DNA from 4 places in the Candidatus Paralachnospira sp. LCP21S3_A2 genome. Region 1 is predicted to be linked to each of the others. Evidence: riboswitches for the same ligand, from Rfam matches in the RefSeq annotation. Region 1 holds a riboswitch; each other region holds the start of a gene.
The links. Region 1 has a riboswitch for cobalamin ahead of ACTQ3K_RS04290 (sirohydrochlorin cobaltochelatase). Riboswitches for the same ligand answer to the same signal wherever they lie in the genome.

Region 1 (7,821 bases):
AGAATCCAGATTCCGGCCGTCAGTCCGCCGAAGAAGCCTGCCATGCGCCCCTTGCTCAGCGGCAGCGTACCCACCTGCTTTCCTGTCTGTCCGTTAAGGGCAAACTGATACGTCTTATCTTTATACCGGTAGTTGAGCATCCAGACCGGCAGCATGACATACTCCGCCTTTTCCTCATCGATCCTCAGATTCTGCTGAACGATATTGACACCGCTGTAGCCTGTTATCGTTGCCATAGCCTCATCGACTGCATATTTCCGCACCCGGCCCTTTCCACGCTCCTCCATATCCTTATCTGTCTGGGAATATACCTCAGCCAGATAACCGGAAAGATACGGCATTTCAAATTTTTTCAGATCCTCATAGTGGAACGGCTCCAGAAGATCCATGGTCTTATCCTCCATCTTTTCGGAGGCGTCCATAGGAATCTTTGTATAACCGGCATCCACATCACGCCGTACATCAAAATGGTCGGTGTATATGTATTCCATGTCGCGGGTTCTTGTCGTCCGGGTTCTGGTACAATGGGCATGAAGCTTTACATTCGCCTTATAATCTACCAGCCAGAACGGAACGTAGATCCCGGTCATCTTTTCCATGGTATTTGCACTCTTAAAATCCTTCGGTGTAAACAGGCCCTTCTTTGTCCATGCCTTGAACTTCTCCAGCGCCTGCTCCTTTGTGATCTTAAACGGAATGACCTCCACCGGGCATTTCTCCTCCAGCACATCCTCCATCAGCGTTGTATTTCCGCAGAAGCTGCACATGGTTGCCGCCGTCAGTTCATCTGTCACCACCTCTGCACCGCAGGACGGACAGATATAACGCTTCACCTTCATGGAGGGTCCGGTTTCGCCCTCGGCCTTTGCTCCCTCCTCTTCGGTTTCTACCTTCTGCGCTTTTTCCGCTGCTTTCTCCTCAGCCGTTTCTTCCCGCTTCTCCGGATCTCCGAACTGCTTCTTATACTCTTCAACGGAAAGCGTCGTTCCGCAGTAATCGCAGGAAAGCTTCTGCGTTTCCGGATTAAACAGCATCGGTGCGCCGCAGGACGGACACTTATAATTGATTACCATGAATGGCTCCTTTCTTCTCCATAGCTTAGTTGCCCCCTTTGCCTCCTCCATCATAACACAGACTAAAAAACCATTCAAGAAAGAATCCCGTCATCCAGCGAGATCCCTGCTCTTTCGTGTTCATATTTTGTTCAAATATCATTCAAAATCTTTTTACAGTCTGGGCACGATTTCTTCACGTTTCCCACCTATACTGTAACCATAAGAAACAGACAAGACATTCACAAAGATTTGAGCAAAGCATTTAGCTGTTGCGAAAACTTTTTTTCATACCGAGCTGAGTTATCAGCTCTCCTCCCTTTTTACTATTATATAAAAAATCTCCTGTTCCTCGTCAAAACAGGAGATTTTTTATGCCCCGGAAACGCTTTCCGGGGCATGAACTTTCTATGAACTATCTGTCATTCAGGGACAATCCTGTTTATTCCTCTGCCTTTACCGGATTCGATACGCTCACCTTATGGTCATACCACTTTCCTTTTTTCCCGATCAAGGCCAGATCAAACTCTTCATCAAGAGCCGGAACCGGAATATCAAACCCGTATACCTCTTCGGTCGAACCACCTTTGTAGGTTACTGTATCGGTGGTCGGCTGCAGCAGCTCTGCACCCTCCTTCTGGGCATCTGCGGCCGTTCCGGGGAACAGATTGACAATGCTCTTGGAAACCAGCGATACATGAAGCGTCATAACACCGTTTTCAACGGTCAGGGTTCCTTTTCCGTCGCATGCTTCATTCGCGTGGAACATACTGCTGTCAGTATTGAACTCCGCTTCGTAGGTTCCGTCCTCCAGCGCTGCTGTTTTCGATGCCTCCGTTGCCGCCTCTGTGGCAGTCTCTTCGGTCGCTGTCTCTGTCTCTTCGATTGTTGTTTCTGCTGCCACGGTTGTTTCCGCTGCCGCAGTTGTTTCATTCTTCTTGGTTCCGCAGCCTGACAGCAGCAGCGCTGTCAGGGCGGAAGCACACAGGATCACTGTGAGTTTTCGTTTCATATCTGATTCTCCTATTGCTGATGTCTCAATTATTTTGCAAGCGCGTCAGCAGTATGTGCAACATAAAGCGCCTGGATAGCATCGATCTCGCCCAGGCCTGCGATCTGGCAGTCAATGCTGTCAAACTTTCCGGATGCTTCAAACTGGCTCTTCCAGGAATCGTCATCCTCACCAGCCATATCGTTGTTTGCATGATCGCCTGCTACAACCATCAGAGGACGAAGAATGATCTTCTTGTAGCCGGCAGCGGAAGCTGCCTCGATCACTGCCTCGCATGCAGTCTCCTCAGGCTCACCCTCAACGGTTCCGATGAAGACGTTCTCATAGCCAAGCTCCTTCATCTGAGTCTGCATCTGGGTATAGGAAACCTTTGCATTATGAGAGGTTCCGTGGCCCATGAATACGAATGCCACACCGTCCTCCTTTGCTGCATCCAGAGAATCAAAGCCTGCGGTCTTTACTGCTTCTGCGGTAACGGCTTCTGCAACAGCCTTCTTGTCTGCATTTACAACGGTCTCATCCTCTCCCACTTCGCCGAGCAGGGGCTCTGCGACCTTTACAGACTCGAATTTATCCTTATATGCCTCAACGGTTTCCATCAGCTCGTCATACTCTGCGCCATGCATTAAGTGCGTCGGCTGAACGACCAGATTCTTTACGCCGTTGTTTACAGCACGCTCCAGCGCCTGCTCCATGTTGTCGATGTGCTCATCGTCACGGGCCTGGATATGGTTGATGATGATCTGAGCAGTAAATGCTCTTCTTACGGACCAGTCAGGATTTGCTTCCTGAAGCGCATCCTCGATCCCCTTGATATCCTTTACACGGCTGTCATTAAAGGAGGTACCGAAGCTTACAACCAGAAGCTCATTCTCACCGATCTCGTCCTGGTTTCTGGGATCATCCTTGGAGGCATCGCCGGTATCTCTTCCGAAATAATCAGGATCTGCGTTCTCGCCCTCTACCAGCTCCTTCTGTGCATCCGTTAACGCATCCCATGCTTCCTTTGCTGCCTTGCACTGCTCATCGGTCTGGTCGTTTCTTGTCTGCACATAGATGGCATCGATCAGCTCAGCTACATGATCGGCTGCTGCCTGATCATCGTTTGCCTTTGCTTCTGTCTCTGTTTCCTGTGCCTCAGTTGTCGTCTCTGCAGCCTTTGTGGTTTCTGCTGCTGTTGTCTCGCTCTGCTTCTTTCCGCAGCCTGCCAGCACAGATGCTGTCAGAACAGAAATGCAGAGAACTGCTGTGAGTTTTCTTTTCATCTTCGTTTTCTCCTCGTATCTTTGTTTTTTTGTTTTCCGAAAAGCGGATCCTTCAGAATACAGGCCGTGATGCTGAAAAAAAATCTCAATATAAAAATCCAGCGTAAACTTCACGCTGGATTCCCCTTGTTATCGTTTTATTCGATACTGGATCAAATCCTCGTGACCCGGAACACCTTGTTCCTGTATCACAGAATGGCAGGTCTCCTGGCTTACAGTTCAAACGCATACCGCCGTCTTCCCGATGACTCAGTGACATACTGGCAGTACCCTCCTGTATACAGTGACGAGATCGCACAGGCCTTTCACCTGTTTCCCTATTCTCCGCATGGCTGCGGCACCATCTGCTTCCTTATTCCGTTTTCAGACAGATGTATTATAGCACGCATCTTAAAAAAATCAACCCTTGTTTTACCGAAAATGATAACTTCTTAACAGAATTCATCCCGGTCTCTTCACTGCACCGCATACTGTCCCGGTTCTCCCTCCGGGATCATGCTGTTCATCATCCGGCAGGCATACTCTGCTGTCTCTTCCGCCCATATCTGTCCGGAATCCTTCTTCCTTTCCTCTGCAGCGTTTTCCCGATCCAGCCGTATCGCCATTGCCTTCGGCTCCTCCAGAGCATACACCTGTGCCCAGGTGCTTTCCGGGATCACAACCAGACCGCTTCCTGCCTTCTCTGCCCCCGTTTCCGCAATTCCGACGACCTGATAAGGGATCCCGTTTACCTCGATCATTCCACCCAGCGCTTCCTTCCCGTCAAAAAGCTGTTGTCTGGCGCGCTCATTGAGCACTGCCGCACGCACGCCGTCTGTCTGGTCTTTTTCCGTCAGGCCGCGCCCCTCGATAATATAGAGATCGGCAGCCGAAAAGAAATCTTTCCCGGCGCCGATGACACTTCCGCCCTCCAAAGCCGCCGTTTTGCGCCAGACCGTATCTCCGGCCTCCCGCCAGTAAAAGGCTTCCGCCTCCGCGATCCCGTCTGTCTCCGAAAGAATCGGTTCCATCTGATCCGCCAGGTCATTTAAGCGCCTGCTTCCGGAGCCGCCGGTTTCGGATACCGCAACGCTGCACCTGATTCCGTTTTCACAGAGGGCCAGTGCCGCCGAATCCGAGCCGAACAGACCGCCGAAGGAAACGGCTGTTTTCTCCTCTCCGTTTCCATCCGGCCGGTTATTTTCTCCGGAACGGCCATTTTCGTTACTCGCCGATACCCTTCCGCCGGAATCGGCGGTCTGCTTTTTCCCGCTCTGTCGTCCCAGGAAAAAACAGAGACCTCCGATTCCGGCGATAAAAATCAGGAGCCCAAGCCCTGCGATCATTCGTTTGTTCTTCATGACTCCTCCTTTTAAAAATGCTCCGTCATCCTACGCTCCGGCACACTCTGCTTTCATTCTGTCGTCTCCGGTATGCTCTGCTTTCATTCTGTCGTCTCCGGCACGGCCTCTGTCAGCGGCTCCGCCGTCTCTGTGGTTTCCTCCGGCCCGATCTCCATCTCTGTTCCGTAAACGATCCGTGCCTTTGCCCCGGTCTTTACCCCATCCGCTCCCGGCTCTGCCAGATAATCGGTTTCCGCCAGGCCGGAACAGATCTCGAGCTTTGTTCCGAGAATGGTTCTTCCGGTCTCCACTGCCCGTTTTTCCAGCCGTTCATCTGCTCCCATAACATAGGCAAAGGCCTGCCCATGCTCATAAAAGATCATTTCTGCGGGAATCACCAGAGTCCCCGATTTTTCTTCCCCGGACGGAAACAAAACACTGACCGGTTCGCCCGCGCGGAGAACCTGTTTTGCTGCCGATGCCCGGAAACGGTAGCAGCTCATAGCCGGATTTCCGCTGCTGCTTTCCGTCTCCTCCGGCTCTCTCGAAACGGAAGAAAGCTCCGCCTCCAGAGAAACCAGCTTTCCGTCCCGCTCCAGAAGGACCGTCACCGCTTCTCCTCCGAAAACGTTCTCAAACAGCGCTTCTCCGAGAAGTCCCTCGATATGGACACCCTCTGCTCCCTGAAAGGTCAGCACCGGCTGTCCGAAATGAGCGGCCTCCTCCGGTGTCCGGACCTCCGATGCCGTTCCTGCCTGTGAAGCAGTCACCGTACACGCCGCGATTTCCTTTTCCAGTGCCTTTAAGGCCGCCTCTTTTTTCCGAATTGCCAGCTCCAGCTTTTCATATTCCAGAAGCCGGTCGCTTAACAGCTTTGCCAGCTCTTCCTTTGTATAACCCTTCGGTTCCTCCAGACCGCCTAAAGCCTCCTCAAGCTGTCCGTCATCAAACACTCCGTCAAAATCCGGGATTTCCGGTTCCTCCGGCTGAGGCAGTGTTTCCCTGCCGGACTGGGCGGGTTCGGTCTCCTCCGATTTTGCCGGCCCTGTCTCTTCTCCCGATTGAGACGGATCACTTTCCTCCGGCTTCGTCGGCTCCTTCTCTTCTCCCGGCTGAGAGGGATTACTTTCCTCCGGCTTCATCGGCTCCTTCTCCTCTTCCGGCTTCGTCGTCTCCTTCTCCTCCTCCGGCTGAGAGGGATCGGTCTCTCCCTTTACGGCTTCTTCATATGCTTTCCCGTCAAACTTCCAGATAAGTAACGGTGCATCCAGCGTCTCCTCATTTTCCACGATCACAAACTGCCCGCATTTTTCCAGCCTCATAAGAGACACCAGGACTGCCGCCTCCACCTCGCCTCCACGTTTCAGATAATAGGAACAGGGATCCTCCGCCGTTCCCCTTCCCTGAAAGGGAATGCTCTCCGCCGTGATCCGCTCATAAACCACAGGTACTTCCTCCCGGCCCCGAATCGTTTCAGGATCGGTTTTCTGATTCTCTTCCTGATTGATTTTCAGATCGGTTTCAGGACCGGCTTCACGATTTGTTTCCGTCTCATAGCTTACGGTAAACAGGTTGGAATCCATCCCACGACCAAGCCCGTCCATGACCGGCCTCGTCTGCTTCAGGGTCAGAATATAGGCCGCCAGCCGCCCCAGATAGATCTCCTCGTTTTTCCGGGTGAGCTCCGTCCGGTTCCATTCCTCCTGAAGCCCTGAACTGTCATAGCGAAGAAGTGCCTCCCCGGCTGCCACCGACTGTCCGGCGCATACATACACCTCTGCCACCGGACGCTCCTGCGTCTCATAATAGGACTTTACCATCCCAGAAACTGCCTTCGCCTCCACGGTCTTTGCCGATGACCACTGTCTGTCCCGAAGCGCTTCCACCGAGCAGACAGGCACTGCCGTCTCCTTGGGGATTTTCCGAAAAAACAGAAGACCGCTTATGATTCCAAGGAGCAGGACTGCGAAAAACAGGAGGCCAAAAAGGATCCTCCGCTTCCATGCTTTCATGACGTTCATGCTCAGCCCTCCTCTCCGAAATCCGCCTGCTGTCCCTCCCGGAGATTTGCGCCCGGCCATGCCACATAATCCGTTATGGAAAGGCCGCCGGTGATCTCACAGGCACTGTGCCGGTCATTATATGCACCAAGGGTCACTGTACGCTTTTCCAGCCGCCCGTCCCGGCCTGCTGCCCAGACCCAGGGGGATCCGTCCAGATCAGAAATGTAGCCCTCCGGAAGAAGAATGATTTCTGTGACAGACAAGGGCTCAGAGGGCTTCTCCGCAGAACTGTTTTGACTGTCTAAAACAGAGCCTGCTTCGTTTTTTAGCTCTGCATAAACATGCTGTCCCGGGAAAAACTGCTCCGCCCCCTCCAGAACCGCATGAACCTGATACTCGGATAAACCGCCGTTTTCCTGAGGATTTCCTGTCTCCACCCTGCTGACAATTCCCTCGCAGCCGCTTTCCCCCTTCCGGTCTGTGACTGTGACTGCCGCGCCGCCGGAAAAGGACTTCACTTCCTCCTCACTGACCGAAAACGTCAGCTCATAGGTACCCTCCGAAACAAGCGTCAGGCTCTTTCCGTCCTCCCCCACCGCCGTAATGATCCCGGCACAGGGGGCCGTCACCTGGGTCTGAGAAAGCTTCTGCTCCAGGACTGCAATCTCCCGCTCCTTACTGCGAATCTCAAAGGACGCCTGCTCCGACTGGGCTTTCAGCTCCAGGAGCTGAAGCTCCAGACTCTCCCGTTCCTCCTTCGTCTGAGCCTCTCTCCGACTCTTTTCCAGAGACCTCCGCTGCGTTTCCAGAGAGGAGGCATTCAGCTCTGCCTGCTCCTTCGAAAGGATCAGCTCCTCCCGTTCCAGAGACAGATTTGTATTATCGTAAATCGCCAGTACCGCCCCGGCTTCCACACGAGAACCCGGCTCCACAAGGAGTCCTCCGGTCTCCCGTCCCTCATCCAGCCGGATCTCTACCGTTTCCATAGGGAGCACCATGCCTAAAAACCGGTTCCGCACATCCAGCTTATCCAGACAGCCCGTAACCGCCGCCACTGACTGCACCGGAACAGCCGCACTCTCCGCGGTCTGCTGCGCTGCCGGATTTTTCAGAAGAATCCCGATCCCGGCTCCCAGAAGGAACAGCAGGATCAGCCCGAACACCAGC
Region 2 (7,821 bases), on a different contig from region 1:
CATTCTTTTCCGAATCCGGATCGAACACTTCGCCGATATACAGCTTGTCATAATTTCCTGCCTGGGTAACCATGGTCACCGTCGCGGTATCGCCCTTGATGGTAAGACTGCTCTCCCGCTCAAAATTCAGGCTGTAGGTATTGCTTGCCGGATAAGCCGATCCGTAAAGATCATAAATACCGTCTGCAGAAGTATTGGCATTTCCGGCCAGGTTGGGAATGCTGATAAACAAGTCTCTCGCATACGTAAACCAGCTGTTTGCGGTTCCCGGTGTCACCGGAATATTCATGCCCTGCTTTTCTGCCGGAACCGTAAAGGTAAAGGTTGTCAGACCGGTTTCCGCCGAATAGCTTCCACTGATCACCGGTGTTTTATTGGAATCCGCCTGGACCCCGAGGTAGAGACGGTCATACTCTTTTCCGGTCACATTCAGGGTTACGATCACGGAATCACCCTTTAATACTGCCTTGGAGCTCTGGATATTCAGCTTCTTGGAGGCAGTTCCTGTTCCGCCCTCTGTCAGTCTGATCTCATTTTCTGCGGTGGGAATGGTTTCAATTCCCTCATCAGGAATATAGATCCAGAGATCCTGGTTTGTGTACCAGCTTCCGTCCTTCACTTTATGGAGAGCTACAGGCAGAACCGCACCCTTCTGGCTCTTCGGTACGCGGAATGTGAAGCTCCATCCACCATCCGTCAGTTCTGTTCCCCGGATCACCGGAGTCTTATTTTCCTCATCATTTTCCCCGAGATACAGCTCATCAAACGATGTATTTTTTGTGGTAATGGTGATTTCCAGCTCATCGCCATCCTCTACAACCCTGGAATCAGCGATTTTAAACATTGTGAACACCGCGCCGCTGTTCTTTACTACGCAGACAGCTGTTCCGGTCACGGCCGGTGCCGTCGCGATCACCGCACTGACAGAATTGGTAGTCACCGTTGTTCCGGTGCTGTCTGTGATCCGGCAGCGATAGCTTCCTGCCATCGCCTCGCTCATAGTAAATCCATAAGAAGCGGTCTGTGCACCGTCTCCGTCACAGTTTACCCATTCGGTTCCATTGTTCTTCTGCCACTGATAGGACAGGGTCACGCCCGCTTCTCCTGCTGCCTCAACCGAAAGTGTTACAGGCTTTCCTGCCTTAACGGTTACATCCTTGGGCTGAGTCGTAATATTGATCACCGAAGGCTTCTTGAAATCGGAAAGCTTCGGAAGCTTAAACGCCAGCGAACTTGTAACACTCCAGGTTCCCTTGGAAGCACTTCTCGGGACAAAGTGGACTTCTCCTCCTGCCATGGAAACAGGTACCGTAAAGGTAAACTTCTGAAGCTTGTCGCTCATAGTCGGATCCTCTGCCCCAAGAACGACCGGCTCCTTCGTTTCATCATTCCGGTCTCCGATATAAATTGCATCATAGGAGAATTTTCCACTGCTGGCAGGCTTCACCCAAATACTTACCTCCAGACGGTCTCCCTTTACCGTAACCCTTGATGCACCGATTTTAAACATCGAATAGACCTGTCCGGGCTTCTTGGTATCATCACTCGCATAAACAGCGGATACTCCATCATCGGAAACATATCCCTCCTGTTCGCTTGCCACGCTTACCTGTACGTTCTCGGAAACGGTTCCGATCTTTCCCTCAGCTGTTACCTTGCAGCGGTACAGACCGGCCGTCTCAGCACTCATGGTAAATTCATAAACTGCCACATTGGCTCCCTGACAGTCTGTCCAGGTCGCACCGTTGTCGCTGCTCTTCTGCCACTGGTAAGAGGCCGTTCCGGCAGCTGCCACGGAAAGCGAAACTGTTTCTCCGCTCTTCTTCGATGCTGCCTCCGGCTGCTTTGTCAAAGTTGTTACATCCGGAATGCTGAGCCAGAGCTCATTATCATTCCAGGTTCCCTTATCTGAACGATACAGGGTAACGGGAATCCAGGTATTTTTCTTTGATAACGGTACCTGGATTGTAAACGTCACGGGACTTCCGCTTCCGCTGTACTGTACGGTCTTCCCTTCATCACTCTTTAAACCAAGATAGATTCCATCGAAAACTTTTTTTCTGCCTGTATGAAAGGTGATCTCAATCTGATCTCCTTTTACCGTGCAGACCGCATCTGTGATCGGAAACATCCCGTATTCGCTGTATCCGTCCTCGGACTCAGGATTACTTTTCAGCACATTAACACCGGTAATCGCCATAGTCGGTGCCACTGCAAGTCCTGTCTCCCTTGCTGCGAAAAGTGCGATCTCCTCAATGGTCTCCGCTGCATCAGCTGCAGTTTTCTGTATCTTCTTTACTTCTTCTTTTCGTACAGATGCTGTCGGCTGCACCGTTTCCGCTTCTGCCTCCGTCGGTTCTTCTGCGGTCTCCGTCTCTGCATCTGTTTCCGTTTTGGTTTCTTCTGGGTCTGTTTCTCCGGCTTCTGTCTCCACGGAAGACTCTGTTTCCGGAACCGTTTCCACAGTCTCAGATTCTTTCGTTTCCGGTTCTGTCCCGGTTTCTTCCTCCGGTTTCTGCTCCGGTGCTTTTGTTTCCTCCGGTATTGTCTCTTCCTCGGCTGCCGTTTCAGATTCTTCCAAAACCGACGATGACGATGCCCTTACATAGGAAACCGGAGAAAGCGCCATAGAGCAGGACAGCAGCAGAGCCAGAATACTCATGCCTCTACGTTTCATAATTCCTCCTGTCTGTGTCATTGCACAAAAATATCGGCCCCAGGAAGCGGCCGTGTACCCGTCGGTGAATCTGAATAAAATTCGCAGCTTTATTCGATGAACCCTGTGCTTTCTTCGGAAGCAATTCACCAACCTTTTCAGCAGGTTTCCTGACTTACAGATCTTCGTTTCCCCGCGCCTTCTCATATGGACTTTCCTCCATACAATGACATCCTGCAGGTTCACTCCCTGATTACAGTGGCCGGACCGTCCGGGCTTCCCACCCGGTTCCCTTTTACCCGTATGTCTCCCGCCATACGGCACTGAAAATCCTGTGTTCTTCCGGGTATTATAACAAATTGCTCCTGTTTTGGCAACGGGCAAGATAAATTTTACCGGCCGCTGCCTTATAAAATCTGGTTGATTTTCCCGGTGCTTCTGTATATAATCAAACTATAACTAATCATATTAGTGGCGGGATCTCTTCAAATCCTGCTGACCGATGAAAGGAGTCTCACTATGACAAAGAAAGAACAGGTACTTGCGGTTCTGAACGGCGAGCGCCCCGATGAAATGCCCTGCGGCTTCTGGCTTCACTTTCCTGCCGGAAATGAATATGGCCAGGCTGCCGTTGATACCCACCTGAAATTTTTCCGGGAAAGCGGAACCTCTCTGTGCAAGATCATGAATGAAAATACGGTTCCGAGACAGACCGAGATCAACTGTGCCGCTGATCTCAATAAGATGAAGCCCATCTCCCATGATGATCCGATCATCACCCGTGAAGTGGAGCTTGTAAAGAACATCTGCAGCAAAATGAACGGAGAAGCTGTTATGCTGATCACCGTTCACGGGATCATCGCTTCCGCATTCCATGCACTGGTAGGTGTGGAAAAGAATTTTGAAGAAAACCGTGCGATCCTGGTGGAATATCTCCGTGAAAATCCGGAAGGCATGAAGCATGTATTCGGCATTCTGGCTGACTATCTGACAACCCTTTCCAAGGAATGTCTGGCTGCCGGCTGTGACGGCGTTTACTATGCTGCTCTCGGAGGAGAAGATTTCCTGCTCACCGATGAGGAATTCGAGACCTTTGTAAAGCCTTACGAGCTTCAGATTCTGGAGGCCGCCAAGGATGCGCCCTGCAACGTGCTCCATATGTGCAAGGATCATCTGAACCTGAACCGCTACAAGGCATACGATGTTCCGGTTTACAACTGGGGCGTATTCTCCGACAATCCCAGCCTGATCGAAGGCCGGAAGATCTTTGGTGAAGACAAGGTATACTTAGGCGGTCTCGATGACCGTGACGGTGTGCTGGTGGACGGAACCGATGAGGAAATCATCGCCGCCGTTCATGAGATCATGGATACCTTCGGCGATAAACGCTGGATCCTCGGTGCCGACTGCACTCTGCCCACTGATGTAGACCTTCATCGCCTCCATGTGGCAGAAAAAGCTGCTTCGGAATATCGGAAATAAAATCCTGTCACAGCACCTCATGGAAATTGTGTGTGTGGTGTAAGCCTTCGCCTGCACGGCTCTGCTTTCTTCGCCGTTGCTTCCGGCGTTCGCCCTCCACGGCTCTGCTCGACGGTACATCCTTCGCCGTTCCCATCCAGAAAAAACTTTGTTTTTTCTGGATGCGGGCGTTCGCCCTATAAAAAGATCGGTCATCTGCCTTTCGAAAGCAAGCTTTCTTCGGCATTGACCGATCTTTTTGCACGGCTCAGTGCTTATCCCAAGTTTCTGATTTTAAATTCTTTTTCGGCTTCGCGTTTCTGATCTTTTTTGGCGATGTCGGCGCGTTTGTCATAAAGTTTTTTTCCGCGTGCCAGACCGATTTCGACTTTTACAAGGCTTCCTTTAAAATAGACCTTTAACGGTACAAGTGTGCAGCCCTTTTGCTGGATCTTTCCGATGAGCTTATTGATCTCATATCCATGGAGCAGAAGCTTCCGAACCCGGAGGGGATCCTTGTTGAAGATGTTTCCTTTTTCATAAGGACTGATGTGCATACCGTAGATGTAAACCTCTCCCTTTTCGATCTTCACAAAGGACTCTTTGATACTGCATTTCCCCATGCGGATTGATTTCACCTCTGTTCCTGCCAGGGCGATCCCGGTCTCATAGGTGTCGTCAATGAAGTAATCATGGTATGCCTTCTTATTATTAGCCACCAGCTTATAACTTTCTTTTGCCATTACGAATCCTCCTCCGGCATAAAATCAATGGTACTGCCCACCCGGTCAACTGCCATGACGCGGACACGGATCTTCTGGCCCAGCTTATAAATCTTTCCCGTTCCGACGCCCACAAGGCGGTACTGTTTTTCATCAAACTCATAGTAATCGCTGTCCATGGCTGCCAGAGCGATCATTCCCTCCACTGTATTTGGAAGCTCTACATACATTCCCCAGCCGGTCACGCCGGAGATCACGCCGTCATAAACCTCACCGATCCGATGAGCCATGTACTGGCATTTTTTCATCTTCTCCACTTCCCGCTCGGCATCGTCTGCCTGCCGTTCCTTGTTGGAGCACTGGACACAGACAGCCGGAAGGCAGTCTTCATAATGCTCCTGCCGCCTCTGATCCATATGGCCGCTCAGGGCATCGCTCATGATCCGGTGGATCTGCAGATCCGGATAACGGCGGATGGGCGAGGTGAAATGGCAGTAATACTTGGCTGCCAGCCCGAAATGTCCGATACAGTCTGTCTGATATCGGGCACGTTTCATGGAGCGCAGCGTCAAACGGCTGATGAGATCCTCCTCCGGTGCATCCTGGATCTTTGCCAGCAGCTTCTGAAGCTCTCCCGGATGGATTTCTTCCTGATTTGTCCGGAGATGATACCCGAAATTGCTGATCAAAAGCCCCAGCTCCCGAATCTTATCGGGATCGGGATTTTCATGGGTCCGATAGACAAAGGGCTGTCCCTGCCAGTAATAATCCTCCGCCACCGTTTCATTGGCCAGCAGCATGAAATCCTCGATAAGCATGGTTGCCGCATTGCGCTCATAAGCCTTGATCTCCACCGGCCGTCCTTTCTCATCCAGAAGGATCCTGCTCTCCGGAAAATCAAAATCGATGGAGCCGCGCTTCCGGCGCTTTTCCCGCAGAATATCCGACAATTTCTTCATCCGAAGAAACAGCGGCACAAACTCCTCATGCTCTTTCTCTGCCGTTTCATCACCGGAAATCACCGCATTAACTGCCGTATAGGTCATGCGCCGATCCACCCGGATCACAGACTTTCCGATTTCATGGCCCAGAACACGCCCCTTCTGATCAATTTCCATGATACAGCTGAAGGCCAGCCTGTCTGCACCGGCATTCAACGAACAGATCCCGTTGGACAGCTCCTTCGGCAGCATGGGGATCACCCGATCCACCAGATACACGCTGGTTCCGCGGCTCAATGCCTCCTTATCCAGCGCCGTTCCCTCCTTCACATAATGGGACACATCCGCGATATGTACGCCGAGGCGGTACACACCGTTCTTTTCCGAAAGGGTAATGGCATCATCCAGATCCTTCGCATCCTCTCCGTCTATGGTTACCGTCTGGAGATCCCGAAAATCCATGCGGCCCTCCCGCTCCTCCGGAAGCACCTCCGTGGGGATTTTTCTTACCTCCTCCATGACCTGCGCCGGAAACTCACTTTCAAAGCCGTAAGCCTTTGCCACTGATAAAATATCCACGCCCGGGGCATTCGCCGGTCCCAGGATCTCCACCACGCGGCCCTCGGGATTCTTTCTGGCATTTCCATAATCCAGGATTTCTACCAGAACCCGTTCCCCGTTGTCCGCTTCCATGGAAGCCTCCTCCGGGATAAACACATCGTTCCCCAGCTTCAGATTTACCGGCACAGCAAAGCCGAAATTCTTACATTTTTCATAGGTAGCAACGATCTGTTTATGGGCACGTTCCAGTACCCGAACCACACGGCCCTCGGGATTTTTCCGGCGCCCATAGGAATGTCCGTAAAGCAGCGCTGCCTGGACGGTATCGCCGTCCATGGCGGTTCCCGTTTCGGTCTCCGGAATAAATAAATCCTGCTGCTTTTCTTTTCCCGGCTCCGTTTCTCTTGTCACAAATCCAAAGCCCTTTTTATTTCCAAGAAAGGTTCCCGTGATCAGAAAGTTTTCCGCCAGTGCATACTTTCCCCTCTTGGATATTCCGATCTTTCCCTCGGACAGCAGTGCATCCAGCACTGCCTGGAGCGCCGGGCGCTCCTCTCTCGGCACCCCCAGAAGGATCGCCAGTTCCTTCACCTTCATGGGCACATAATCTTTATGATGAAACAGCTCCAGAAGCCGTTTCTTCTGTTCTTCCAAAACTTTTTTTTCTTCCATATTTCTCCATAAAATAGGACCCGTTCACCGCCAGGTTATCATCTGTGCCTTGGCCGGTAATCGGGTCCTGTTTTTTCTGTTCACAATTTCTGATTAGAGAATATTCAGAACAAGGGCAAGTACAAAGAAAAGAACCGCCGCATACTTGGTGAGCTTTTCCAGCTTTCCCTCTGCCGAACGTCCCTTGTTTTTCTCCCAGAATGTTCCGGAACCACCGCTGATGGAACCGGTAAGGCCAGACTGATCGCCCTCCTGCATCAGCACGATCACAACCATAGCCACACATATAATCAGGAAGATTACCGTTAAAATCACTTTAAGAACTGTCATTTCCACACCTCCTACAGTACAAACACAATTATCTTACCATAAAAGACTTTTCTTGGCAAGCAGTTCGCACGGATTTCGGTGCTTTTTATCGCAGTTCAACACTAATTTCGGTGCTTTTTATCGCAGTTCGCACTGATTTTAGTGCTTTTTTCTTTGCCAGCAGCTCAATACCCGGAAAAAGGATTTTCAAATCTTCCCCTTCCTCCCAGCTGCTCTTCGATCCGCAAAAGCTGGTTGTATTTGGCAGTGCGGTCGGTTCGGCAGGGAGCTCCGGTCTTGATCTGACCGGCGCCGGAGGCAGCTGCCAGATCAGCAATCATGGTATCCTCGGTCTCTCCGGACCGATGAGAGATCACCGCCCGGTAGCCGGCATTCTGAGCCATCTGGATCGCCGCAAAGGCCTCGCTCAGCGTCCCGATCTGATTGACCTTGATCAGGATTGCATTGGCAATCCGCTGATCGATCCCGCGGCGGAGCC
Region 3 (7,821 bases), on a different contig from region 1:
GCTCTCAACGTTCCATCATTCAGTTGTATTCCTGTGTCAGATGGCGGGCAATCAGCTTTCCCGCTGTAAGAATCAGTACGGGCAGAAGATAGGCGATATACTGTGCCGCACCTCCGTAGGCAATCAGAAGATTAAAGGTCGCGTGAAAGGTGATCGCTGCCCCAAGCAGGCCGCAGGTTCCGGCAATCTTCAGCCACGTCCGCCGCCACACATACGCAAGACCTCCGCCGACAATGACTCCGCAGATCACATGCATCGCTCCTGTTCCTATTCCCCGGAAGAAAATAAAAGAAAAATGTCCGGCTCCGTTTTGAATCAGATAGCAGATGTTTTCGAAGGTGGCAAAGGAAAGGGCTGTGATTACGGCAGCGTTCTTGATCTGTTCTGTTTTCGGCTCAAATATCAAAAGGTAAAAGAGCAGCGGCAGAAGCTTCATGATCTCCTCTGCCACCGGGGCGATCTCCACAGTAGCAGCAAAGGTATCCGCTCCATAAAGCGCAGCGAGAAGCGTGTTGATGTAAGCAGAAAGAAGACACACCCCCATCCCTGCAATGCAGGACAAAAAAATCTTTCTCTGACGTGTTCCCATACACAGAGCAGCAATCAGCAGAGGGGATGCCATACAGATAAAAACATTTTCAATATAGGTCATGCCTGCACCGCCTTTCCTGTGACTGGCAGCAGGGCAAACAGACAGCCCGACAGCAGAAGATCAAACCAGCAATAAAAGCTGAAACCAGAGCCACCCGGCCAGAGGCAGCCGGAGGTCCAAAGGGCATATTCCACCGCAGCATAGCACAGCACTCCCATGTGGAAATATCGCATATTCCGCACGGTTCCCGTTTGTGTCCGCGCATAGGAAAGCCCCCGAATGGAATGATAGGAAACAACGATCATCATACTGCACCAGAGCAGATTGGAGAGAATATCTCCAAAGGTACAATAAAACACACACAGCAGAACACCGATCAGGACGGCGATCAGAGCTTTGCGGCACGCATGCCCCCTTTCCTCTGCGGAAGAAAGGGTATATTGCAGAAGATAAAGGAATATGACGCTGGCCAACCAGCCGAACTCCGACACATAAAAGACCTGCGGTGTTTTTGAAAATAAGAACAGATACAGCGTCCAGTACAGGGAGCCGAGGGCAAAACAGCCATAAAAACAGGTCAGCAGGAAATACGCCTGCGTCCGGCTTTTCAGATACCGGATACCGCTCAGGAAAAAACCCAACAGGGTAACCGCAAATTGTAACACGTTACTGATCAGTTCCATCTGCATGGTTTCCCTCCTGCTTATTCCTCTCTTCCTCGTTGTTCAACTGACGGATGCGAAAGCATACAATCGTCACGCATATGCCGAGAACAAAAGCAAGCAGTCCGATCACGATATACCCAATCGCGGCGTTTCCGCCTAAAATCGTTGCTGCCGTCTCAAAGCCGGAGGTAGTCCCAAGCTCGATCCGATCGACAATCCCGGGCATGAAAAGGGAAACTCCCACGATCACTGCAAGACACGCTGCCACGCTGGAAACCGCAGCAATCCGGCCTCTCCGCAGTCTTTTTTGACATTCTTTTTCCACAATACGCTGTTTTACTTCTTCTATCCGTTCCTCATGGCTCCGCATCGCTAATTCCCTCCCGTTCCAGCAGGCTGCGCAGACGCTCTTTCCCCCGGTAGACCATATTGGTGATCTGCTTCAGGCTTTTTCCCATAACCTCGGCAGCCTGCTGGTAGCTCATGCCCTCAAAATAAGTCAGATAAAGTGCCTCCCGATAATCCGGGTTTAACTCGTCCATGCAGAAATGCAAAATCTGATCCCGTTCCTTTGTCTGGACGACCTCATCCACCAGAGCTTGTCCGTCCGGCCCCTCAGTCAGATCGTCAAGACTGAAAAAGCGCTTCCATCTGCTTTTATGGCGCAGGGCCATATGCCTCGCTGCTTTATACAGATAGGGCTTAAATCCACCATCACGAATACGGGGCTTTTTCGTAAACAGATAGGAAAAAACTTCGATCATCAAATCCTCCGCTTCGTGAACGTCATGCAGATAACCGTCGATGTATAAGGTCAGCGGGTCACCGTATTTTTTCATCAATACCTCAAGCCCGGTTTCATCTCCGCACAGATATCGTCTGTAAGCTTCTTCATCGACAGCCATACCGTTCACTTCCCTTCCGTCACATCATCCCGCCACAGAGCGCCATTTTTCAGCGGTCATTCACAAATCCAGGATTCTCTTACCTGCTCCAGGTCTTTTTTTACCTGTTCCTTGACTGCTTTCAGATTTTTAAATTTATACACCGGCCGGATAAATCTCCAGACCTCCAGACAGAACTCCTCGCCGTAAATGTCCCGGTCAAAATCCAGCAGATAGGATTCCACCGTCACCACACCGGAATCATCCACCGACGGCCTCGTTCCGATATTGGTAAGACTCCGATAAGTGCCGCCTGCCACATGACTGATAGTCGCATAAACGCCGCTTTCCGGCTTTCGCTTCTTTAAGATCACACTCTGATTGGCGGTAGGCATTCCCACAGTACGCCCCAGAGCCTTCCCGTGGACTACCTCGCCCATGATAAGATACGGATGGCCGCAAAGCTGTCTGTACTTTTCGAACTCGGCATTTTTAAATGCCTGAAGGAGGCGTTTCGTAGTGATCGTGCCTTTTTCATCTTCTACGGTCTTCACAAGCTCCACCCGGATTCCAGACTCCTCTGCCGCCCGGCAGATTTCCTCCCGATGTTCATGCTCTTCGCCGATGACCAGAATCTCTGCTCCCAGCTTTTCTGACACAACCTCTTTTACAAAAGTCCCCGCCGGACAATCCGGCTCCGGCACCGAGATCATCTGATCAATCCCTTCCTGTGCGAAGAAATATGCTTTTTCCTCTTCTGTGGTCAATACCTTGTTCTCTGTCTCAAAGCTCACCGCCACAGAACAGCCGCCCAGAGCCTTCAGGCGGCGAAGCACCGCCTGATGACCGCGATGAACACCATCAAACCGCCCGAATGCCACACAGGCTCGCTCTATTTTCTCATATCGGTCCGTATGTTTCAATATCTAATCCTCTTTCTGTCTGATTCGAAGCCGACATAAGCGGATCTCCTGTCATTCTTCCGCTTTTTTGCCACTGATCCTACGCTGCTTCTGTATCCATCCTCCGAAGTGTCATTGCCCGGAACAGCCACAGGAGATAATCCCCGATCCCGGCCGCCTCGACAGATTCCGCCGCCTGGATCTCCACACTGCCGATGACGGTTTCTCCCATCCGGTATTCCAGTATTCCGACGGGATCTCCTTCCTTCACCGGTGCTTCAACCTGCTCCGGAAGCGTCAATACCTTTTCGATGTCTCCCGGCTGTTCTCCATTCATGCAAAGATAAGAAAACGGGGCTCCGTAACGGATATCCGCCTTCTGCTTTGTTCCGCCGCTCACCGGGATCCCGGACAGCACTTCCCGGATCTCATCCCGGTCCTGATACAGACTGCACGACGCAAATCCGTAATTCAAAAGCGCCGCTGCCTCCCGAAACCGTACCTTATAATCCGGTGCCGCCATGATCACTGCGATCAGCTCCATGCCATCCTGTCTGGCTGTCCCGGAAAAACAGTATTTCGCCAGGCTGGTGCTGCCGGTCTTCAGTCCGGTCACCGTAAAGGAATTTCCCATTTTCAGCAGCTTATTGGTATTGGACAGGCAGAATTCCTTTCTTCCCTGCTTCGTGTTATGAGTGATATTTTCCATCCAGATGGTACTGTATTTTTCAATCTGCGGATAGCGGACGATCAGTTCCCGGCTCATGAGCGCTACATCCCTTGCGCTGGTCAGATGGGACGCCGAATCCGTCAGCCCGCAGCAGTCCTCAAAGACGGTTTCTGTCATGCCAAGTGCCTTTGCCCGCATATTCATCTGCGTCACAAAGGCCTCCTCACTTCCGGCAATATGCTCTGCCATGGCGACCGCCGCATCGTTTCCGGAGGCGATCACAATGCACTTGATCAGCGTTTCCACCGTCTGAACCTCTCCCTCCTCCAGAAACACCTGGGAGCCGCCCATGGACTTTGCATGGGCACTGGTGGTCACTGGCTCCTCCAGGGTGATCGCTCCCGACTCCAGTGCGTCAAAGATCAGAATCAGCGTCATGATCTTCGTAATGCTGGCCGGCCGAAGGGCTTCTTCTGCATTTTTCTCATACAGGATCGTCCCGGTGGATGCCTCCATCAGAACCGCGGACTGCGCCGTGATCTCCGGTGCTCCCGCTGGACGGGTTCCATTCGATGGCTGTGCTGTTTCTGTCTGTTCCGGATCTGTCTGTTCTGAATCTGTCTGTTCCGGATCCGTCTCTCCAGACATCTGCTCTGCTTCACTTCCTGCCGCATGATTCCATTCTGCATATCGGCTTTGTGCCTTTCCCGGAACCACAGCCGTCATCAGCATGGAAAGAGACAGCAGGATTCCTGCTGTCTTCTTTATCAATCGTTTCATCCTACCAGTCCCCCGGAGGTTCTTGTTCCTATCCTATGCCTCCGGCCCCGGTTCTATCCCTGATAACCGTTTGGATTCTGCTTCTGCCACCGATACGTGTCGCGGCACATATCCTCCAGGCTCTTTTCTGCTTTCCATCCCAGGATCTTTTCTGCCTTGGAGGCATCTGCATAGCACTCTGCGATATCGCCGGCCCGGCGCTCCGTGATCTCATAAGGGATTTCAATCTGATTTACCCGTTCAAAGGTTTTCACAATATCTAACACGCTGTATCCGATTCCGGTCCCCAGATTGAACACCTCAACCCCCTTGTTTTTTCCGGCATAGGAAAGCGCTGACACATGTCCTTTCGCCAGATCGACCACATGGATATAATCGCGGACTCCGGTTCCGTCCGGTGTCGGATAATCATTTCCGAATACCCGAAGCTTTTTCAGCCGTCCCACGGCCACCTGGGAGATATAAGGCATTAAATTGTTGGGGATTCCGTTGGGATTTTCCCCGATTTTTCCGCTTTCATGAGCACCGATGGGATTGAAATACCGAAGAAGAACCACCGAAAGCTCCGGATCGGCATGAGCCGCATCCTTTAAGATCTGTTCAATAAACACCTTTGTCCAGCCATAAGGATTCGTACAGCTTCTTCCTGTGGGCATGTCCTCCGTCAGCGGAACCTGCTCCGGCGTACCATAAACCGTCGCCGAAGAACTGAATACAAACTGATGACAGCCATACTTCTTCATGACCTCCAGAAGCGTCAGGGTACTGTCCAGATTATTCCGATAGTATTCCAGCGGCTTCTCCACCGATTCTCCCACCGCCTTCAGTCCAGCAAAGTGGATCACTGCTTCAATGGAATGCTCCGAAAAAATCTTCTCCAGTGCTTCCCGGTCTGCCACATCCGCCTGATAAAACGACAGCCTCTTTCCGCAGATCTCTTCTGCCCGCTTCACAGCCTCTTTACAGCTGTTTGCCAGGTTATCTGCGATCACCACCTCATATCCGCTGTCTGCCACTTCAATGGCTGTATGCGTGCCGATATAACCGGCACCTCCTGTCAGTAATACTGCCATAGCCTTCCTCCTTATGAAATCCTGATAAAATTTAAATAGGGCGCACCATTGTGGTGCGCCCCAGTCCGTTCTTTGAATGTGCACACAGCCCGGAAGCACAGCGCACAGGCAGTCAGCCCGGCGAGTAGGAACGCTCTGCGCCCGAACTCATTCTCGGTAACGAAGTTGTGCATTCATTTGCATTGAGATCAAAACACATGTCTGCTTAACCCATAAGCTGACACCGAAAGGAAAATTTTTTCCCTGTTGGATGTGATGCTTTACACGGAAGCCCATCTCACGTATCAAGCAGGTTTCCTGACTTACAGTTCTCTGCGGCGCTTCTCCTTCTCGCATGATAGGGTTTGCAATGGAATATGAAGCACGCTCGCTGCTTACAGTGACCGGATCGCTCAGGACTTACACCTGATTCCCTTTTCCCCGCCTGTGCGGGCACTTGACACGGCAATTCGTTTTGCACAAAACAAGTATACCACAGCAGATCGTGATATGCAACACCAAAACGTTTTTTAACCGCTAAAGTTGCTGTCAAGCAAACGTTGGTATGTTCCTGTAAACAAAAAACCAGTAAATACAAGATTTACTGGTTTTCGTAGCCTGTAGGGGAATCGAACCCCTGTTTCCGCCGTGAGAGGGCGGCGTCTTAACCGCTTGACCAACAGGCCATATTCAATTAAACTGATAAAATGTAGTAGAGTCGAGGCGACAAGATTCGAACTTGCGGCCTCCGCGTCCCGAACACGGCGCTCTACCAAACTGAGCCACGCCTCGCTACGTCCATTATAATACCTCAAATTATTTCAATTGTCAATATTTTTTTTGCAATTTATTCAATTTTTTTGAGACGCTTTTTCAGGTAGGTTCGGGCGGCGGTTTTGCCGCCCGCTCAACGCCTGTTTTATTTCATCAGTTTCTGGATCGTGCGGCACAGCTCGTCCACGGACTCTTCCTTTCCGTCCCGGATATCCTCCACCACGCAGGTCTTGATATGACTGGAGAGAAGGGTCTTGCTGAACGCATTCAACGCGGAACTCACTGCCTGAACCTGAGTCAGGATATCCACGCAGTAGCGATCCTCCTCCACCATGGAGCGGATCCCGCGGATCTGCCCCTCCATCCGGTTCAGACGATGGATCAGATCCTTATATTCCTTTTCATCCCGATGCTTCATCTTGCCGCAGCTGCAGCAGTCTTTTTTGCATTCCATAGTGATTCTCCCTTTCTCTATCCGGTAAACTCCAGATCAAACAGCGACAGCTGATTGCTTCTGGGCAGATCCCCGAAGATTCCAAGCTCTGCCATGAGATCGATGGTTGTTTTCGGCACCTTCGTTTTCTGCCAGAAATCCTCCAGTGATAAAAACCGTTCGCCACGCTTCACCGCCTCCACCACGGCCTCCGCCGCTTTTCCGCCCAGTCCGTCAATGGAGCTTAAGGACGGCATGAGCTTTCCGTCAATGATCTGGAAACGGTCTGCCTTTGCCCGATAAATATCAAGGGGAAGAAACTCAAAGCCTCTGGCATACATTTCCTGAACAATCCGCATATCCCGAAGCGTTCCCTGCTCCTTCTGGGACAGGCTGTCTGACCTGTTTTTATAATCCTGAAGATGATACTCCAGCCGCTCTCTCCCCTGGCACATCAGCTCATAGGAAAAGCCGGACGCACGGATACTGAAAAATGCCGCATAATAGGCCAGCGGATAAAATACCTTACAGTAGGCGATCCGCCATGCCATCATCACATAAGCCGCCGCATGGGCCTTGGGGAACATGTACTTGATCTTTTTACAGGATTCAATATACCACTCCGGCACATTGGCCTCCCGCATGGCCTTTTCCCAGTCCGGCTTCAGGCCCTTGCCTTTCCGGACACCCTCCATGATCGTAAAGGAAAGACTCTTGTCCATGCCCATGCCGATGAGGTAGATCATAATGTCGTCTCGGGTACAGATGGCCGTCTGAATGGTCGCCTGCCCGCTTAAGATCAGATCCTGGGCGTTGCCCAGCCACACATCGGTGCCGTGAGCCAGTCCTGCGATCCGGACAAGATCGGAAAAGCAGGTAGGCTTGGCATCCAGAAGCATCTGCATGGCAAAATCTGTTCCAAACTCCGGGATCCCCAATGCTCCCAGCTTGCAGCCTCCGATATCCTCCGGCTCAATCTTCAGCGCCGACGTATTCTGGAACAGGCTCATAACCTCCTTGGAGTCCAGCGGAAACTCTCTTGCATTTAAACCGGTCAGATCCTCCAGCA
Region 4 (7,821 bases), on a different contig from region 1:
CCCCGCCGTTCTCGAAGAAAGGGAGGTCGTCACATCGGTACTCACCGGGATTTCCACCGGATTTCCCGTCATGGCATCCTCAAAGGACGCCACGATGGAGGTCGTCTCCGGAAGATCGTCCCGGAGCACCGGCCGGACAAACACCGCAAGGGCACTTTCCGGGATCCGCAGAGTATATTCCCGGCTTCCTGCCTCCAGCTCTGTCAGCTCATACCGTCGGCTTCCGGAGCTGTTCTGCATAAATAAGAGGCTTTCCAGCATAGGCTCCTGCACCGTCACAAGAACGCGGCAGGACGCTGAAAACGAGCCGGCCCGTACCGTCACCGTCGCAGAACCGCCCGTACCCTCCGGAGCCGTGACAACTGCCTCGGTTCCGTTTCCGGAAACAGTCACCACCGCCGGATCATCCGATTCCCAGGTAATTTCCGGTGAAGCATCTGTTCCCTCCGGAAGAAGCACTGCCGTCAAAGATGCCGTTTCTCCGGTTTTCATGATCAGAGTTTTTTTATTAAGTGTGATTCCCTTCAGGGAACTGTCAGACTGCGTCTGTATATTCTGCATCGTCTGCTCTGTTTGTAGAGTTTCTTCCGCCGCATACGCCTGATGCCGGGAGAAAGGCAGGGAGGATACCAGCATCAGCACTGCAAGAGCAAACGCTGTTCTCCGTTTTTTCCATTTCCTGTTTCTCATGTTTTCCCCGCCTTTCTTTTCCCGGCCTGAAGCTCATGCTATTAAAACAATGCAGCATCCAGGATTTTAAAAACTTCTTTTAAAGATTTTCTGTAACCTGATCCAGCAGCGCAACTGCATCGGTCAGATTCACCACACCGTCACCGTTGATATCGCCAACCAGAGGACTTACCACCTCTTTACCTGCAGTCAGAAGATCCAGCAGCATAATGGCGTCAGTCAGAGAAATCTCCTCGTTTCCGTCCAGATCACCAAGCTTCCGATATGCGTCAATCTTCACCGAACGTACCTCAGAATATGCTCCGGTGGAATCCTTCATAACCAGATAAACAACCTTATTCGTTGTCTTTTCCAGCCCGGTGAAGGTCAGCTTGTTTTCCCCTTTTACGTTTGTCAGCTTCTCTCCGGCTGCGATGGTGTCCGCATCGGGAGCCTCCGCCGCAGGATCCTCCAGCAGATAGTAGACACTGGAGGCCTTGTTCGCCGTAAAGGTGATATCTGCCGTTGTCTCCGTCCGGTCAGACAGCTTTGCATCTGTGATCTCGGGGAGCGGAAGAATGTCACCGGTGTAGAGCTTAAAATTATAGATCTTGGACTGGGTTCCGCTTTGGTTGCTGATTTTTAAAGATACATTTGCAATGGATGCCGTACGGGTACTGAAATAGCAGCGTACATTGGTCTGCCCCGTCCTTGTATCCTCGCGTATTCTCGGTTCACTGCTCAGGCCGTCGTAGCTTACCACTTCGATGGTATCGGTGGAGCCAAGCTTCTTGATCCAGAAGTCTGCCTCGCTCTCTTCCGGATCCTCAAATCCGGCCATGTAATCGGTAACTCCGGGGTCAAATTCCTTATCCAGAACGTACATTTGTCCTATTCCCGCATTGGGATTGTTGGTAATGACAAGGCTCTTTACTACCGGACCCTCCATGGCACTGAAATGATACGTCTTTATATAGTCGCCATTGGTAAGCTGAACTTCAACATCTGCCTTTCCGTCAGTCATGCTGATCACGGCTTCACCCGAATCGCAGGGCTTTCCATTGACCGTAATGACCGTTCCGTCGTTTGCCGTTACATGCAGGGTAAAGTTCTCGGTTCCCTGATCCACCGTGATCATGTGATCTGTTAAGGAACCGTCAAAGGTATCGCCGCCGTCAATGACTGCGTTTCCGCCGCTTACCTGCAGATTGGTAACATACGCCTGCGCATTGCGGATCGCAAACTGCCATGCGGAGTCGTTCTTCATGTACATGGTACCCTTTTCATCGACTGCCACGCTGGCGATACAGTACTGAGGATGGCTCGGGCAGTAGAACTCGCCGGACTCGGGATCTGGCTCGGTCATGTCTGCGCTGTCCTTGATCATGTACATGCTTCCCTTGGAGCTGTTCTCCATGAAGTATACATAAACATAGCCGGTCTCTTCTTCGTAAGCCGTTGTTACGACACCGGAGCTCTGGCAGTAAGAATTGGTGCTTACGGAGTAAGCCTCGCTCATGGCGCCGCTTTCGGGATCGATCTTGATGACCTTCAGGGCACCCTTGGAACCAAATCCGCCGGTGGACCAGCCGATATACAGACGGTTATTGTAAATAACAGGGGTACTTACCGATGCACCGCCCAGCTCCAGAGGCGCGATCAGGTTTTCCAGATCCAGGGTACCGTCATCCGCAATGTTAAAGGAATACAGTTTTCCGTGGCCGCTGATAAAATAGATTCTCTTGTTGTAATACGTCACACCGCTTCGTCCGCCGTCGATCACCACCGACTGAACGGTTTCACCGGTTACCTTGTCAATGCAGAGAAGACGACCCTGATCCGTCTGGTTCGCCGGTCCGGAAGCTGCAACAAATACATACTTCTCATTGCTCCATACATCGTTCCACCAGATGTTTCCGTTGGAATCCATATTTCTCCAGGTTGCATCCTTGGCCTCATCGCCGACGGTCGGATCTTCATCCTCAACAGAAATGCATACCAGAGCGCCGTTGCCCTGAAGTCCGAAATAAATGTAGCCATCGGAATAACGGATCGGGCTGTTGGAGGAACCGCCGTTTGGATCGGTATAGACCCAGAGAGATTCCATGGTATCTGCATTGAAGCACTGAACACCGCCGTTGATCGGTACAAAAATCATACCGTTGCCATATGTAGAAGGCATTAAGTTAAAGCCTGCACCGTCCTTTGTGGTGGCGCTGCCGACTACATTACCGGTTTCCTTGTCCATCTTATAAATGGTATTCTTGGAAAAGGTATACATGAAGTTGCCTGCAATGATCGGGGTGCTTCCGGAGCTGGGAGTTACCGATACGCCGGTCTGCCGTTCCCAGACAACCTCGATGGCACTGCGGTTGATGGGGGTCTTTACATTTACGATGGAATTATTATCCTCACCGCAGCGTGCCCCCGGATAGGTCGGGTTGTACTGGGTCAGCGGATCGGATTCCGGAGTTTTTTCCAGGGTAAAGGTCTTTATGGTATCCTCGGAAAGATTCAGAAGATTTCTGCCGTTTTCGTCCTGCTCGTTCTTCGGAGCCTTATAGCTCTGGTATCCCCTGGCCGTTACGGTGTAGATGTAATCCTCCTTGGGGTACAGCTTATAGGTTCCGTCTGCCTCCGGGATCACACGGGTCTTTCCTTTTGTACCGCGGTACAGGGCGAACAGTGCGCCGTCGGTCTTCAGATCAACGGTCAGGGTCACCGCCGACACCTGATTAATAGTAACGGTGTACTCCTGGGCAGCATCCGAACCGTTCTTTACGGAGACGGTCAGCTTGTTCTCACCAGGCTGAATCGGAAAGTCATAGGTTCCGTCCGCCGATTCCGTTCCGTTGAACAGGAAGGCTGTTCCGTCTGCTCCCGCCAGCTCCGATGCCTTTACCTTTACGCTTGTCACATCATCGATCACATTCACGGAATAGTCTGTAACCAGCTTGCTGAATCCAGGTGTAAAAGCAATCGCAGCCCCATTTGCATCCGTCAAAGTCAGACCGGAAAGCAGAGCCTTTCTCTTAACGTGGATCTTATAGGTCTCGGATACAGATCCGGAGGCTGCTGTCAACGTAACTTCTGCTCCCTTTGCACCCTTTGCGATCAGTTTTGGAAGGGAGGTAAGGGCGGCGGTGGAGGTAGCCTTCACCGTCTTTGCCGCACCGTCGATATCCGTATAGGTGTAGGTCAGTGTTACGCCGCTTGCCGCAGCAGCGATTCTCGCTCTCGTCCGGAAGTAGGTGCTGGAAGCCTCCCAGTAAACAACCGTCTCTCCGTTCTCGTCAAAATCCGGGGATAAACCAACCTTGTCATTGGTCTCGAGACCAAGTAACAGGCTGTGAGTTTCCTCTTGTGCAGAAAGCGCGCTCTTATTTTCCGGTTCCTGAGGTTCTGCCTCTACATCAGCATCAGTCCCCTTATCCTTCGCCGCTTCAGCTGCAGGCTCTGCAGCCTTGCCCGCTGCCTCTTCTGCCTTTCTCTCTGCTGCTTTGTTTTCTTCTGCTTTGGTTTCTTCTTCTCCGGTCTCCTCCTTCGAAGCCTCTGTCTGCTCTTCTGTCTCTGCATCCTGGACCGCCTGTGCAGAAGCTTCCACTGCAGTCTGTGCAGGATTATCCGCGGAGGCAGCCAGAACCGGGCTTGTTCCCACACTCAGCACCATGCTGAGGCTTAACAGAAACGCAAGCCATCGTTTGGTTTTTCTCATACTTCATTCTCCTTTCTTCTCTATCTGTCAAAGAACACGCTTCATAAGCGGTTCTTTAAGACCTCACTCAAGATCCATACACTTTTTTATAAAATAAAGAAGAGCTTCTCCGAAGAGAAGCTCTTATATTTCGCCATGATACAATACGCCCTGCTCCTCTGGATCTTTTTGAAACAGCAGGTCATACGGGCTATCCGCACTTCCGGACATAAAATTCCTTCCGGCTGGCTCCGGGATCTAACCGGATCACCTATCAATTACCAACGTAAACTGTATCGATGTATTATTATTCAATTTTACAAATATTCTATTTCCATACCGTATTCGTTCGCGTAAGCCTCCATCCGGCTTCCCTTCGGACATCGGATCACACAGTTTTTATTGGTAATCCATTCTCCGATCACTTCCGGATCTCCCGGTACCTCCAGAACCTTCAGTCTGGAACATCCATGGAATGCCCATTTTCCGATGGTTTTCACGGTCTCAGGCACACGAACATATTCTAACGCCTTGCATTTGAGAAAAGCTCCCTCACCAATATCTGAAAGCTCTCCGGGAAGCTCCAGCTCCGTAAGGCCGCTGGCATAAAACGCTCTCGCGGCGATCCGTTTTAGATGCTCCGGAAGATGCAGGGTTTTCAGCTCTCCGCATTTATAAAATGCTTCCCTTCCGATCTCCTCCAAACTGTCCGGCATAACAAGCGCCGATAATTCCTTACATTCTGAAAATACACGATTCGGCAGCCGCTGCACCTGATTATTCTTTTCAAATTCTACTTTTCCAAGACGCTTGCAGCCGTAAAACGCGGCATCCTCCATTTGCGAAAACGCTGACGGAAAACTCACAGTCCGCAGATTGGAACAGCCAAAAAAGGCTTCCTTTCGGATTGTACTGAGATTGGGAACGCCTACCTTTCTAAGGTTTGTGCAGTTATAAAATGCCTGTCCACGGATCTCAACTATCTGCGGCAAAAACACGGTTCGCACCTTGATATTGTTTTTCAGAGCCTCTCTTCCGACGATTCTGTAGTTTTCATCAATTTCCAGATCTGGCACTGCCCGCCGAAGTGCCTCCTTCCGCTCTAAAACCTGCTCCGTCATGCCGTACACTCCCATCGCTTTCTTGTTTTTTCTATCCACACTGTCTTCTCTCTGATATATCGAACAGTGTTTCAAAACAATCCTGCATCGGATAATTTTTTCCGGAAGCCCTGCACCGGACTTCTTCATACGGGTTTTCTTTCAGCAGGAATCATTCCTGCTTTTTTTGTTTCATAGGATGCACTTTCCTGTGAAATAAAAAAGCCGCCCACAGGCGGCAAATATCTGTCCAAAAAAAGTGTCCTTTTAACAGAAATTTCTCAATTCCTGAATTGCTCTTTTTTCTGCACATTTCTTTCGCCGTGACCCGCAGCACTGAAATACAGTCAAAGCAGGTTTTCTGACTCCGGGTTTCATCGTTCTCCCCGCCTTCCCAGTTTCCCAGTGGCATTTCAGGGGATCACTCCGCCCATACAGTAACGGCATTGTCCAGGACTCTCACCTGATTCCCTTTTAACCTTCGCTCCGCTCAGAGGAGTCTCCGGCACTCTGACTTCTGCAAAACTATTGCCTAGTTTTCGTGTATAGTTTAACACGTTCCTCCGAGCCTGTCAATTCATTCCAGATATTTTCGGGAATCTGAAACTTTCAAACGGAAATTTCCAGAATTTTTCTCCCCCTTTTTTATTGCACCGTCCAGTATGCCTTGATCATCCGGTCGGCAATTCTGGTTACATCTGCCATGTCTGCCAGTACCAGATCCATGTGATGGCGTGGATTTCCCTGGAACATCAGGCTCTCTGATTCCTGGATCAAAACCACAGCGTAATCCTCACCTGGAAAGCTCCAGATATACGCCGTCCGGCCCCGCTCCCGGTCCTCTTCGCTTGGTGCATAGACCAGCCGCTTTTCTCCCGGCGTTTCCCCCAAAAGCGCTTCGTATAGGGGATTTAATGCCTGAGCAAGCAACGGATACCGGCTGCCGGCTGTTTTTTCCCTTGCCAGCGCACAGATAGCTTCGCCTGTCTCCTCCATCTTTCCCGGTGTCCCGCAGTTTACATAAATCCGGACGGGAAGCCCGGTTTCTGCGTCCAGATAAAGCTTCATGTATCCGCCGCTCCAGGTATAATCAGCCGTCCAGACTGCCGCACTTTCATTGGCCCGGAAGGACATGGTGAGGGGAAGCTCGGAATCCCGGAGTGCCTCAGCCCCATCGTTCTCTTCGATCTGTTCTCTGCACAGATTTCCCATCTGCCAGAAGATCATCCGTGCGATATCCTCTGCCGCTTCCTCACTCAGTTCTTCCTTTGACGGCTCCCTTGTCTCGACACTGCCGCCCAGTAGACGAAGCCCGGCCAGTGAAAGATCGGTCACTGCCGGAAACCGTTCTGCCAGACGGATTCTCGCCTGTGTACTGTCTGCTCCGTCCGCAGGGACTGCTTCCGAAATCCGGTCGGTTTTCGTATCGCCTCTTTCACCCGGATCCATGCCGTTTTCCGAATTTCCATCCATGGCTGTGACTCCTGCGTTTTCCGAAACCACCCAGCCTTCCGAATCGGAGGCTCCTGCAGTTTTTCCGCTGTCTGTCGCAGCCTCCGGATCTGCCGATGAAACAGGATCGGTTCCTCCCGGATTCTTTGCCGTCTGCAAAAGCCTGTTTCCCGACGGATCTGCCACCGTCACCGTCGTACTCATCAGCCTTTCCGTCTGCCGCTCCAGTGCCTTATGGGCAATTCCCATGCCGGCCGCTCCCAATAAGACCAGGATTCCAAACACCGCCAGTCCGCCCAGGACCTGCCTGACTTTCTTTTTCATACAAACGCCTCCTTTCTGCCTTTGATTTTTTATGATTCCATCAGGTTTCCGTATCTGTTCCTGTTTTTTCTGTTTCTGTTCCGGTTTCTGCTCCCGGGAGCACCAGGGAAACCTCGGTTCCGCTGTTCTCCCGGCTTACGATCATCAGACTGGTATCATGAAGAGCCGCGATCTTCCGGCACAGCGCCAGCCCCAGCCCCGCACCGTTCTGCTTCCGGCTTCTGGACTTGTCCACCATGTAAAACGCTTCCTGGATATGAGGCAGCTTCTCCGCCGGGATTCCCCGTCCGTTGTCCCGCACTGCGATCTCATAGCCGCACTCCCGTATGATTCCAAGAACCTCGACCTGCGTAGCCCCCGATTTTCCGGCATTGTCCATCAGGTTCATGACCAGGGTCTTCATGAGATCCCATTCCATGTTCATGATCCCGTCCTCCCATGATACCGTAAGCGCTGCCTTTCCCGCAAACAGCGGCTCTGTGGTCTCCTTCAGATCCTCGAAAAACTCTCCCGCCGGAATCTGCTCCCGGCAGAACACCTCCTGCCCCAGGGCAATAAACCGGAGCATTTTTCCGGACAGAG

Region 2: another riboswitch for cobalamin. It lies ahead of ACTQ3K_RS07630 (immunoglobulin domain-containing protein); the one in region 1 lies ahead of ACTQ3K_RS04290 (sirohydrochlorin cobaltochelatase).
Region 3: another riboswitch for cobalamin. It lies ahead of galE (UDP-glucose 4-epimerase GalE); the one in region 1 lies ahead of ACTQ3K_RS04290 (sirohydrochlorin cobaltochelatase).
Region 4: another riboswitch for cobalamin. It lies ahead of ACTQ3K_RS01225 (leucine-rich repeat domain-containing protein); the one in region 1 lies ahead of ACTQ3K_RS04290 (sirohydrochlorin cobaltochelatase).

Annotation. Positions count from the first base shown of each region.
Region 1 covers NZ_JBQKGG010000003.1:216,352-224,172, reverse strand. The annotation lists gene ACTQ3K_RS04300 (hypothetical protein) at 1-1,073, opposite strand, end outside; gene ACTQ3K_RS04295 (hypothetical protein) at 1,495-2,064, opposite strand; gene ACTQ3K_RS04290 (sirohydrochlorin cobaltochelatase) at 2,094-3,329, opposite strand; cobalamin riboswitch at 3,510-3,686, opposite strand; gene ACTQ3K_RS04285 (ABC transporter permease) at 3,785-4,669, opposite strand; gene ACTQ3K_RS04280 (efflux RND transporter periplasmic adaptor subunit) at 4,753-6,672, opposite strand; gene ACTQ3K_RS04275 (efflux RND transporter periplasmic adaptor subunit) at 6,675-7,821, opposite strand, start outside.
Region 2 covers NZ_JBQKGG010000008.1:47,843-55,663, forward strand. The annotation lists gene ACTQ3K_RS07630 (immunoglobulin domain-containing protein) at 1-2,677, opposite strand, end outside; cobalamin riboswitch at 2,800-2,999, opposite strand; gene ACTQ3K_RS07635 (uroporphyrinogen decarboxylase family protein) at 3,176-4,138, shown strand; gene smpB (SsrA-binding protein SmpB) at 4,393-4,860, opposite strand; gene rnr (ribonuclease R) at 4,860-7,013, opposite strand; gene secG (preprotein translocase subunit SecG) at 7,107-7,343, opposite strand; gene eno (phosphopyruvate hydratase) at 7,508-7,821, opposite strand, start outside.
Region 3 covers NZ_JBQKGG010000004.1:206,677-214,497, reverse strand. The annotation lists gene ACTQ3K_RS05670 (PrsW family glutamic-type intramembrane protease) at 20-652, opposite strand; gene ACTQ3K_RS05665 (histidine kinase) at 649-1,281, opposite strand; gene ACTQ3K_RS05660 (DUF4179 domain-containing protein) at 1,259-1,627, opposite strand; gene ACTQ3K_RS05655 (RNA polymerase sigma factor) at 1,614-2,162, opposite strand; gene ACTQ3K_RS05650 (riboflavin kinase) at 2,219-3,064, opposite strand; gene ACTQ3K_RS05645 (D-alanyl-D-alanine carboxypeptidase family protein) at 3,144-4,493, opposite strand; gene galE (UDP-glucose 4-epimerase GalE) at 4,547-5,566, opposite strand; cobalamin riboswitch at 5,837-6,021, opposite strand; tRNA gene ACTQ3K_RS05635 (tRNA-Glu) at 6,160-6,231, opposite strand; tRNA gene ACTQ3K_RS05630 (tRNA-Pro) at 6,264-6,337, opposite strand; gene ACTQ3K_RS05625 (metal-sensing transcriptional repressor) at 6,465-6,773, opposite strand; gene ACTQ3K_RS05620 (PolC-type DNA polymerase III) at 6,791-7,821, opposite strand, start outside.
Region 4 covers NZ_JBQKGG010000001.1:269,540-277,360, forward strand. The annotation lists gene ACTQ3K_RS01215 (outer membrane protein assembly factor BamB family protein) at 1-690, opposite strand, end outside; gene ACTQ3K_RS01220 (cadherin-like beta sandwich domain-containing protein) at 770-4,384, opposite strand; gene ACTQ3K_RS01225 (leucine-rich repeat domain-containing protein) at 4,681-5,523, opposite strand; cobalamin riboswitch at 5,798-5,991, opposite strand; gene ACTQ3K_RS01230 (hypothetical protein) at 6,109-7,239, opposite strand; gene ACTQ3K_RS01235 (sensor histidine kinase) at 7,280-7,821, opposite strand, start outside.